Regions from separate parts of the Rahnella sp. P4_A8 genome, predicted to be linked through region 1. Evidence: predicted binding sites of a transcription regulator. Region 1 holds the regulator's gene; the other holds the start of a gene.
What was found. The regulator LexA, encoded in region 1, represses DNA repair genes until DNA is damaged. The targets are predictions, from matches to a motif close to TNCTGTATGTACATACAGNA.

Region 1 (4,215 bases):
GCCATGACCATTGCGATCACGACCACAGTATTGTGGTGAAAAAACGCTGAATGATCGGGTTTTAAGGTTTTGAAGGTGACTCGTAAGAGGAGGATGTTTTGTACAGAGAAGAGGTTGGGTACATCCGTGTACCCGTATCCTGAAGCGTTCCGGGTAGGAGCAGCTAAATCTCAGGATACGTCACTGGCACGCGAGGGGGAGTCGCGTCTTACCAGTGATATTTGTTTTTGGTTTCCCATTCATTGAGCTCTTTCTCGGCCTGATCTTTTTGATAGCCGTAACGCTCCTGAATTTTACCGACTAACTGATCACGTTTACCTTCAACCACTGTCAGGTCGTCATCAGTCAGTTTGCCCCATTGTTCTTTCACTTTCCCTTTGAACTGCTTCCAGTTACCGTCGGCTTGGTCCTTATTCATAAAATATCTCCTGTTACCTTGGGTTTTATGAACTGCATTTCGTCTTGCAGCTCGTCCTTAACACTTTAAAGGTTAGTAGAGAATCTCGATTAATCCTCCTTAAACAGGGATAAAAACCACTATTAGGATTAATCTAAAGCATGAAATAACGACAAAGCTGCGCTTATTTCTTTGAAAATAGCTGAAAAATCAGTGCGACGGAGACGAAAACCATGTGTCATGCCGCCAGTAACGACGCCATATCCAGCCCAGTGAAATCCCGCGTAACCCGAGGAATACCGTCAGCGCCAGCCACAACGCATGATTGCCCAGCAGCGGTAAAGTGAACAATGTCAGCCCGTACCCCAGCGCCGCCACCAGCATGCTGTTTCGCATATCCCGCCCACGCGTTGCGCCGATAAACATGCCATCAAGCAAATAGCACCAGACAGCCACCAGCGGCAGTATAATTTGCCAGCCAAGATATCGGTCCGCCAGCTCACGCAATTCCGGTAATGATGTCAGCGCATCAATGATCGCCCCACCCGCCAGCGCGTAAATCAGAGCAAAAAACAGCGCAACCAGCCCGGCCTGACGACACGCGGCATGCCAGACATTCAGCAGTTTTTCGCGGTTGCGGGCACCGAATGCCTCACCGGAATGCGCTTCGATAGCATAAGCAAAACCGTCAAGTGCAAACGCGGTAAATGTCAGCAGGTTCATCAACACGGCGTTGACCGCCACAATGTGGCTGCCCAGCCGCGCGCCCAGAACGGTCAGCGATGCAAAGCAAAGCTGCAACAGTAATGAGCGCAGCATGATGTCGCGGTTAAGCCCGAGAAGACGGCGCAAATTACCACGCCACGCGGAGGTGATTTCTGCGCCGGTGATACCGCGTCGTTTCATCACCCGCCAGACGAAATACAGCCCGATGAGTAGCGTGAAATACTCGGAGCTTGCCGTCGCCATGGCTGCGCCACGCACGTTCCAGCCCAGCCCGATCACCAGCCACAGATCCAGAATGATATTCAGCAAATTCCCGGCAATCAGCAAAATCACCGGCCCGCGAACGTACTGAATGCCGAGCAACCACCCGAGGATCACCAGATTCGCCAATGAAGCCGGGGCGCTGAACCAGCGGATTTCGATAAACAGCCTCGCCTGTTCAAGCACGGGCTGGCTGCCGCCGACAATGTGAAACGCCAGCTCCATCAGCGGATGACGGAATACCACAATAATGACGCCCGCCAGTACAGCCAGAAGGAAGGGTTGTACAAAAGCACGCGCCAGAAGCTGATTATCTTTCGCGCCCAGCGCCTGAGCGGTCATGCCGGTGGTACTCATCCGCAGAAACAGTAAGAGCATAAAAAGGAAAGTGGTGATCATCGAACCCACAGCCACGCCGCCGAGATAATCCGGGCTGTCGAGATGACCGATCACTGCGGTATCCACCAGGCCGAGGAGCGGCACCGTGATATTGGAAAAAATCATCGGCAATGCCAGCATCCAGAGCGCTTTATCGGCAGGGCTTAAAAAGGTGTTTTTGAGTGTGTGTCGCAGGGAATGATGTTGCATAGAGAATCTCATGCCGGAGGTTCAGGTTATGCCTGTAAATGACATCGCCCCGAAAGGGGCGATGATGAGAGAAACGCATTTCTCTTTGAATTCACATGGATGCCAGAGGCGGCCGCCATCCATATTCAATTAGTTTTAGTCTTGTCTATCTGACACAGCAATTTCTGACTTAGTCATATCTGACCGAGTAATTCGCGTTATATCAAGGCGGCAACTAAGCGAACGCCGGGAGCATACACAAGTATGTGACCGGGGTTCGCGAAGGCAGCCAACGCAGAGATAGCTCGAAGTACGAAGGTCAGATCCAGTCGCCGTTGCGGATAACACCTACGGCTAAGCCTTCAATGCTGAAATTCTGCTCGCGCAAATCCACCACGATCGGCTGAAACTCGCTGTTCTCAGGCAATAACTGCACCACACTGCCTTGTTTTTTCAGGCGTTTCACGGTGACCTCATCATCAATACGGGCCACCACAACCTGACCATTACGCACGTCTTGCGTTTTATGCACGGCCAGCAGATCGCCGTCAAGGATACCAATATCACGCATCGACATACCGCTGACACGCAGCAGGAAATCGGCGCTCGGCTTAAACATTGCCGGATCGATCTGATAGTGCCCTTCGATATGTTGCTGCGCCAGCAGCGGTTCACCGGCGGCAACGCGGCCAATCAGCGGTAAACCTTCTTCTTCTTCCATCAGCAGACGAATGCCGCGTGATGCACCGGAAACAATCTCAATAACACCTTTACGCGCCAGCGCTTTAAGATGCTCTTCCGCCGCATTGGGAGAACGGAACCCCAGACGTGATGCAATCTCTGCGCGGGTTGGTGGCATACCGGTGGTGGAGATATGATCGCGAATAAGGTCGTAGACCTCTTGTTGTCTGGTCGTTAAAGCTTTCATTCCGCCCCCTGGTTGTTTATACAGTCTTGCTGTGAGTATATACAGCTAAACGGTCAATGAAAACCTAAGATTGAATAAAAACAGGGCATAACGTTGATTCCTGGAATGCAGATTCCAAATCAGAACCATCGCGACCAAAAGATGCTGACCCAGACAAAAATCGCCAATATGATGGTCAGAAGTACGGCAGCAGAGCCGATATCTTTTGCGCGACCGGAAAGCACATGAAACTCAGGCCCGATGCGGTCTATTGCACATTCCACCGCGCTGTTGAGCAACTCCGTGACACAGACCAGCACGACGGATCCCACCAGCAGGATACGTTCAATGGTGCTGACATCAAGCAAGAAAGATAGCAAAATTAACGGGATAGCGACGCTGGCCTCCTGGCGAAATGCCGCTTCGTTTTGCCATGCCGCTTTGAATCCTTTCCAGGAATAGCCGGCCGCTTTATAAATTCGGGTAAATCCGGTGACTTGGTTCGCCATTTCGGGTACTGATCCTTAGAGTGTTTGCAGCATTTTAGCTTTTATATGACCACAGATCTCCACGGATCTTTCTGGTATCCTTGCGGCGAAATTGCTAACAAGAGGCTTCACGTTTTTATGTCAGGTTGGCGTAGACTTTATTACACATTATTGAATTTACCACTCTCATTGCTGGTAAAGAGCAAGGTCATACCTTCAGATCCGGTTACCGAGTTGCATTTAGACCCGACGCGGCCGATTTTGTACGTATTACCTTATAATTCCAAAGCCGATTTGCTGACGTTGCGTGCGCAATGTCTGGCGCAGAATCTGCCTGATCCTCTTATTCCGCTGGAAATTGACGGAACCCTGCTACCAAGCCATGTCTTTATAGCCGAAGGCCCGCGCGTATTCTCTTATTACACGCCGAAGCAGGAGTCCGTAAAGCTGTTCCACGACTACCTTGATTTGCACCGCAATAATCCGGATTTAGACATTCAGATGTTGCCGGTGTCGGTAATGTTTGGTCGTGCACCGGGCCGTGAAGGTCAGGACGACACGCCGCATCTGCGCGTGCTGAACGGTATCCAGAAATTTTTCGCTGTGCTGTGGCTGGGGCGGGACAGTTTCGTCCGTTTCTCCAATACCGTTTCCCTGCGTTATATGGCGACGGAACACGGCACAGATAAGACGATTGCTCAAAAACTGGCACGTGTGGCGCGGATGCATTTCTCCCGTCAGCGTCTGGCTGCGGTTGGTCCGCGTCTTCCGGCACGTCAGGATTTGTTCAATAAATTGCTGGCCTCAAAAGCCATTGAGAAAGCGATTGAAGACGAAGCCCGCAGCAAGAAAATTTCCCACGAAAAAGC
Region 2 (4,215 bases), on a different contig from region 1:
ATAGCGACGTTCCATTTCACCGACACACCAGCGCAGCGCATTGGCTGCATCTTTCATGTCAGTAACGACTTCGGTCAGCAGATGTGGAATACCTTCATACACCGACAATTCGAGCATTTTCGGGTCGATCATAATGAAGCGCACATCTTCAGGTTTAGACTTGTACAGCATACTCAGGATCATGGCGTTAACGCCGACGGACTTACCGGAACCGGTCGTACCGGCCACCAGCAAGTGAGGCATTTTCGCCAGATCGGCGATAACCGGCTCACCTGAAATATCTTTACCCAGCACAATTGTCAGCGGCGACGTACTTTCTTTAAATTTCGCACAGTCCAGCACTTCGCGCAGATATACCGTCTGGCGCTTCTTGTTTGGTAATTCCAGGCCGACATACGGTTTGCCCGGGATCACTTCTACAACACGCACCGCAACCGCAGACAATGAACGGGCAAGGTCACGCGAAAGGTTAGAAATACGTGCAGCTTTCACGCCCGGCGCCAGATCCAGTTCGAAACGGGTAATTACCGGCCCCGGCAATTTCCCCACGACATCGGCTTTAATGCGGTAATCATTCAGACGCGCTTCGATCAGATTTCCCATCTGTTCCAGCGCGAACTCATCCACAGGCTCAGCTTCAGCCGGCGGTGAGGTCAGCAAATCCAGTGATGGCAGCGGTGTGGTCGGTTTCACCAGCGGCTGTTCATTACGCATAAGGAACGGATGGATCAGGCTATCCATATCAGGCTGCGCCGATGGCGAAGACTGTCGTGGAGCCTCATATTCCTGCGCATGCTGTACGGGCTCAGAAGACGTAGCGCGCTGATAAGGTTGTTGTGCAAACGTTGCAGCCTGCGGTTCTTCTTCCGCTTGTGCCGGCAATGTAAACAGCGGTTCAGAAGGCGTATCGTCCACCAGGTCAGCCATTGGTGAGAAGCTGAACGCATCATGCTGGCTGAGTTTCATGGCTGCAGCGGCAAAATCATCAGCAACAGCCGGTAATTCAGTCTGCTGATTTTGTGAATGATGATGCTGTACCACGCCGCTTAGCGGTTCGACATCCTGCTGATAGCGGGCCTGCTCACGCGCAGCAAACGCATTGCGCAATTCGGCTTCCTGCAAGGCAGTTTCTTCATCAGGTTCATTTTCAGTGACCGCATCGCCATAGCGCTCTTGTTGCTGAGCGGCAAACGCCTGCTGCAATGCTGCTTCCTGTAGCGCTTCTACGTCTGCCTGGATCTGTGGATCGCTATGCGTCGCAGACTGTGCCTGTTCCTGCTGTTCTGCCATACGCTGAGAAGGCAGCTTGATGCCATACGAGGCCAGCTCACGGCGTGTAGGTATACGCACCGGATTAGGACGCGGCAACTCAGGGCCAAAGCCTTTTTTCACCTGTGGATTTTCATCGCTCACAGCACTGAAGGCTGGCATAAAGGTGTTACCAGCGGAAGATGCCGTGGACTGCCCTGCCTGTGCAAGGCCGGTCGCCAGTGCTGCGGTGGCCGCCACGCTGGCCGCCTGAGCGGCATCAGGCACTGCTGAACTGAAATCAAACGGAGAACGGGAATGCTCCACGGCAGTTTGCCAGTTGCCCAGACTCGGACCATCTTCCTCTCTGCGCTCAACTGGCGCTGGTGAAGGCGATTGCTGAACGGGCTGCGGATGGCGCGGAACTGGTGTTTCTTCCGGGATCTCGAAATTGTATAACGGCGGAATGGCCGTTGCCGGTGCTGGCTGCGGTGAAATATTAGCAACCGGCGGCTCAGCAGCATAAGGATCCGCTGCCTGTACCGGTTCAGCAACAGCCGCGCTCGCAGCAGGTGCGGTAGCCTCAGAAGAGGCCTGCGCCACAGGTTCATTCACCGAAGGCGCAGAGAACAGCACGTCATCTTCATCAGCTTCGGAAGCGGCGGCAGTTGCAGGAGCCGCTGCAGCAGCGACGGCCGGCGCGACTTTAGCAGCCGGTTTTGCGTCATCGTCTTCCAGTAGCGGAGCGTCCTCCTCGTCGTAATCATAATCATCGTCACGACGGGACCGGTTGGTCACGATATTCGTTACACCCAGCACGGCACCACCGATCTTTTCGGCGATCGTCAACCAGGACCAGCCGGTAAATAAGGTCAGGCCAGCAGCCCAGACGCATAACAGCACCAGAGTCGCCCCCACATTATTAAAGTAAGGTGTCATCGCGGTACTGAGCAAACTGCCGATTACACCGCCGGAAGCGAAGTAATACAGGTCATCAACGTTGACGGCTGCAAGACCACAAGACGTGACAATGAGCGCCAGCGTGCCAATAAGGCGCAGCGAAAGGGCAAAATAATCGACGAAATCCTGTTTATCCCGCTGACGGAAAGCCGCCCAGCAGAGACACAGAATAATAGGTGGAATAGCGTAACCAAATACGCCAAAGATGAAGAACAGCGTGTCGGCCATCCATGCACCTACACCACCGCCCCAGTTATGAATTGGCCCATGCCAGGCTGTCTGAGACCAGCTTGGATCAGAGGGGTTAAAACTCACCAATGCCGCCATTAAATAAGCAGCAAAAATCGCTACCACAACCAGCAAAGCCTCCAGAAGACGGCGGCCATTGCTCAGTTTTTTCAGGGTAACTTCTTTATCTTCTGTATATTCCTGGCTCAAGAAAGGCTCTCCAGGTTCCTGTGAACTGAGAAAAAGCAACAGCGCCGAGACTCCCCGGCGCCATAGCTGTATAGATACACAGGAGTGTAGCTAAAATGACAAGGTTTTGCACCAGAACAATTACCGGGTCTTAATGACCAGGCGATTTGTCTGTTTCACTTCTTCCATCACCACGTAGGTGCGGGTGTCGTTAACACCTGGCAGACGAAGTAAAGTCTCACCTAACAGCTTACGGTAAGCAGACATATCAGGTACGCGGGTTTTCAACAGGTAGTCGAAGTCCCCTGAAACCAGATGACACTCCTGAATATCTTCGAGTTTTTGTACTGCCGCATTGAACTGTTCAAACACATCCGGGGCGCCGCGATTGAGGGTAATCTCAACAAATACCAGCAACGATGCGTCCAGATAATGCGGGTTGAGCAATGCAGTATAACCATTGATGAAGCCCTGACGTTCAAGACGACGAACGCGCTCCAGACATGGAGTTGGAGATAATCCCACACGTTTGGAAAGCTCGACGTTTGAAATCCGGCCATCCTTTTGCAATTCGTTGAGGATGTTACGGTCAATACGGTCGAGATCTTTTCCCGGACGTTTTTTGTTGTCTACCATTATTATTGTCTCTCTGCTGTCCTTCCCTGCACCTGCCATACCCCAGCCAACTTCAATGTCTAAGGGTTGTCCCAAGCGAAGACCCGATGATTAAGGTTTACGCATCCAAAAGCCGCGTTGATCCCCTGTCAAAAGGAACACGGCCATAAAACGGATACTCAAAAGAAATAACCTTGTGAAATTAATAGATTGAAAACCACCAACCTGATTCACTAAACCCTGCTGCAACATAAAAACCAAAAAGCAATACCAGGACGGGTCCGTAGCAGCCAATTGCATAAATTCAAGTCACAGACAGGCAGTTAATTTCTTCTTCCCCTGATGTTTTCGCAAATGCACAGCGGATTGTCAAAGTAAAAGAAGCAAAATCAGAAGAACGTGCCAGATTGAAAAGCGGACGCCCCCTTTTTAGCTGTCTTTTATCTATGAACAATAACAACGCATCTCACCCATTATTTCGGCCAAATCCCTACAAACAATCCTGAATTGTGGCTAAATTAACGCGTTCTGATGAACAACGTTCACAACGATCGGTCGCCGGAATGCTGGTTTTTCATCCTATCCATCAAACAGTTATCTGCCTCATCAATATTGGCGAAATCCTTTTTACGCGGGTTACGCAGTAAAAACTATCAGACAAATCGTTAACAACATCTGAGTTTACTTTTTTTACTGCGCCGTTTTCCCTACAATCGGTTTATCGCTTGTCGCCATCGCGGAGATGAATTACGCATGAGTACGGTTAAACACAGTAAGTTATTGATCTTGGGTTCCGGTCCGGCGGGTTATACCGCAGCGGTTTATGCTGCGCGTGCAAACCTCAATCCGGTATTAATTACCGGTGTGGAAAAAGGCGGTCAGCTGACCACCACTACCGAAGTGGAAAACTGGCCAGGCGATCCGGAGGGTCTGACCGGTCCGGGCTTAATGGAACGTATGCATGAGCATGCCACC

Region 2: AC1DUO_RS15795 (DNA translocase FtsK 4TM domain-containing protein) is a predicted target of LexA. The motif match lies at 2,711-2,730, and genes of this name have one in related genera.

What each region holds. Positions count from the first base shown of each region.
Region 1 covers NZ_JBFUHK010000008.1:24,415-28,629, reverse strand. Annotated here, with positions in the region: gene zur (zinc uptake transcriptional repressor Zur) at 1-50, shown strand, start outside; gene AC1DUO_RS06425 (CsbD family protein) at 209-418, opposite strand; gene dinF (MATE family efflux transporter DinF) at 608-1,972, opposite strand; gene lexA (transcriptional repressor LexA) at 2,271-2,879, opposite strand; gene AC1DUO_RS06410 (diacylglycerol kinase) at 2,999-3,367, opposite strand; gene plsB (glycerol-3-phosphate 1-O-acyltransferase PlsB) at 3,485-4,215, shown strand, end outside.
Region 2 covers NZ_JBFUHK010000032.1:10,186-14,400, forward strand. Annotated here, with positions in the region: gene AC1DUO_RS15795 (DNA translocase FtsK 4TM domain-containing protein) at 1-2,646, opposite strand, end outside; gene lrp (leucine-responsive transcriptional regulator Lrp) at 2,767-3,261, opposite strand; gene trxB (thioredoxin-disulfide reductase) at 3,994-4,215, shown strand, end outside.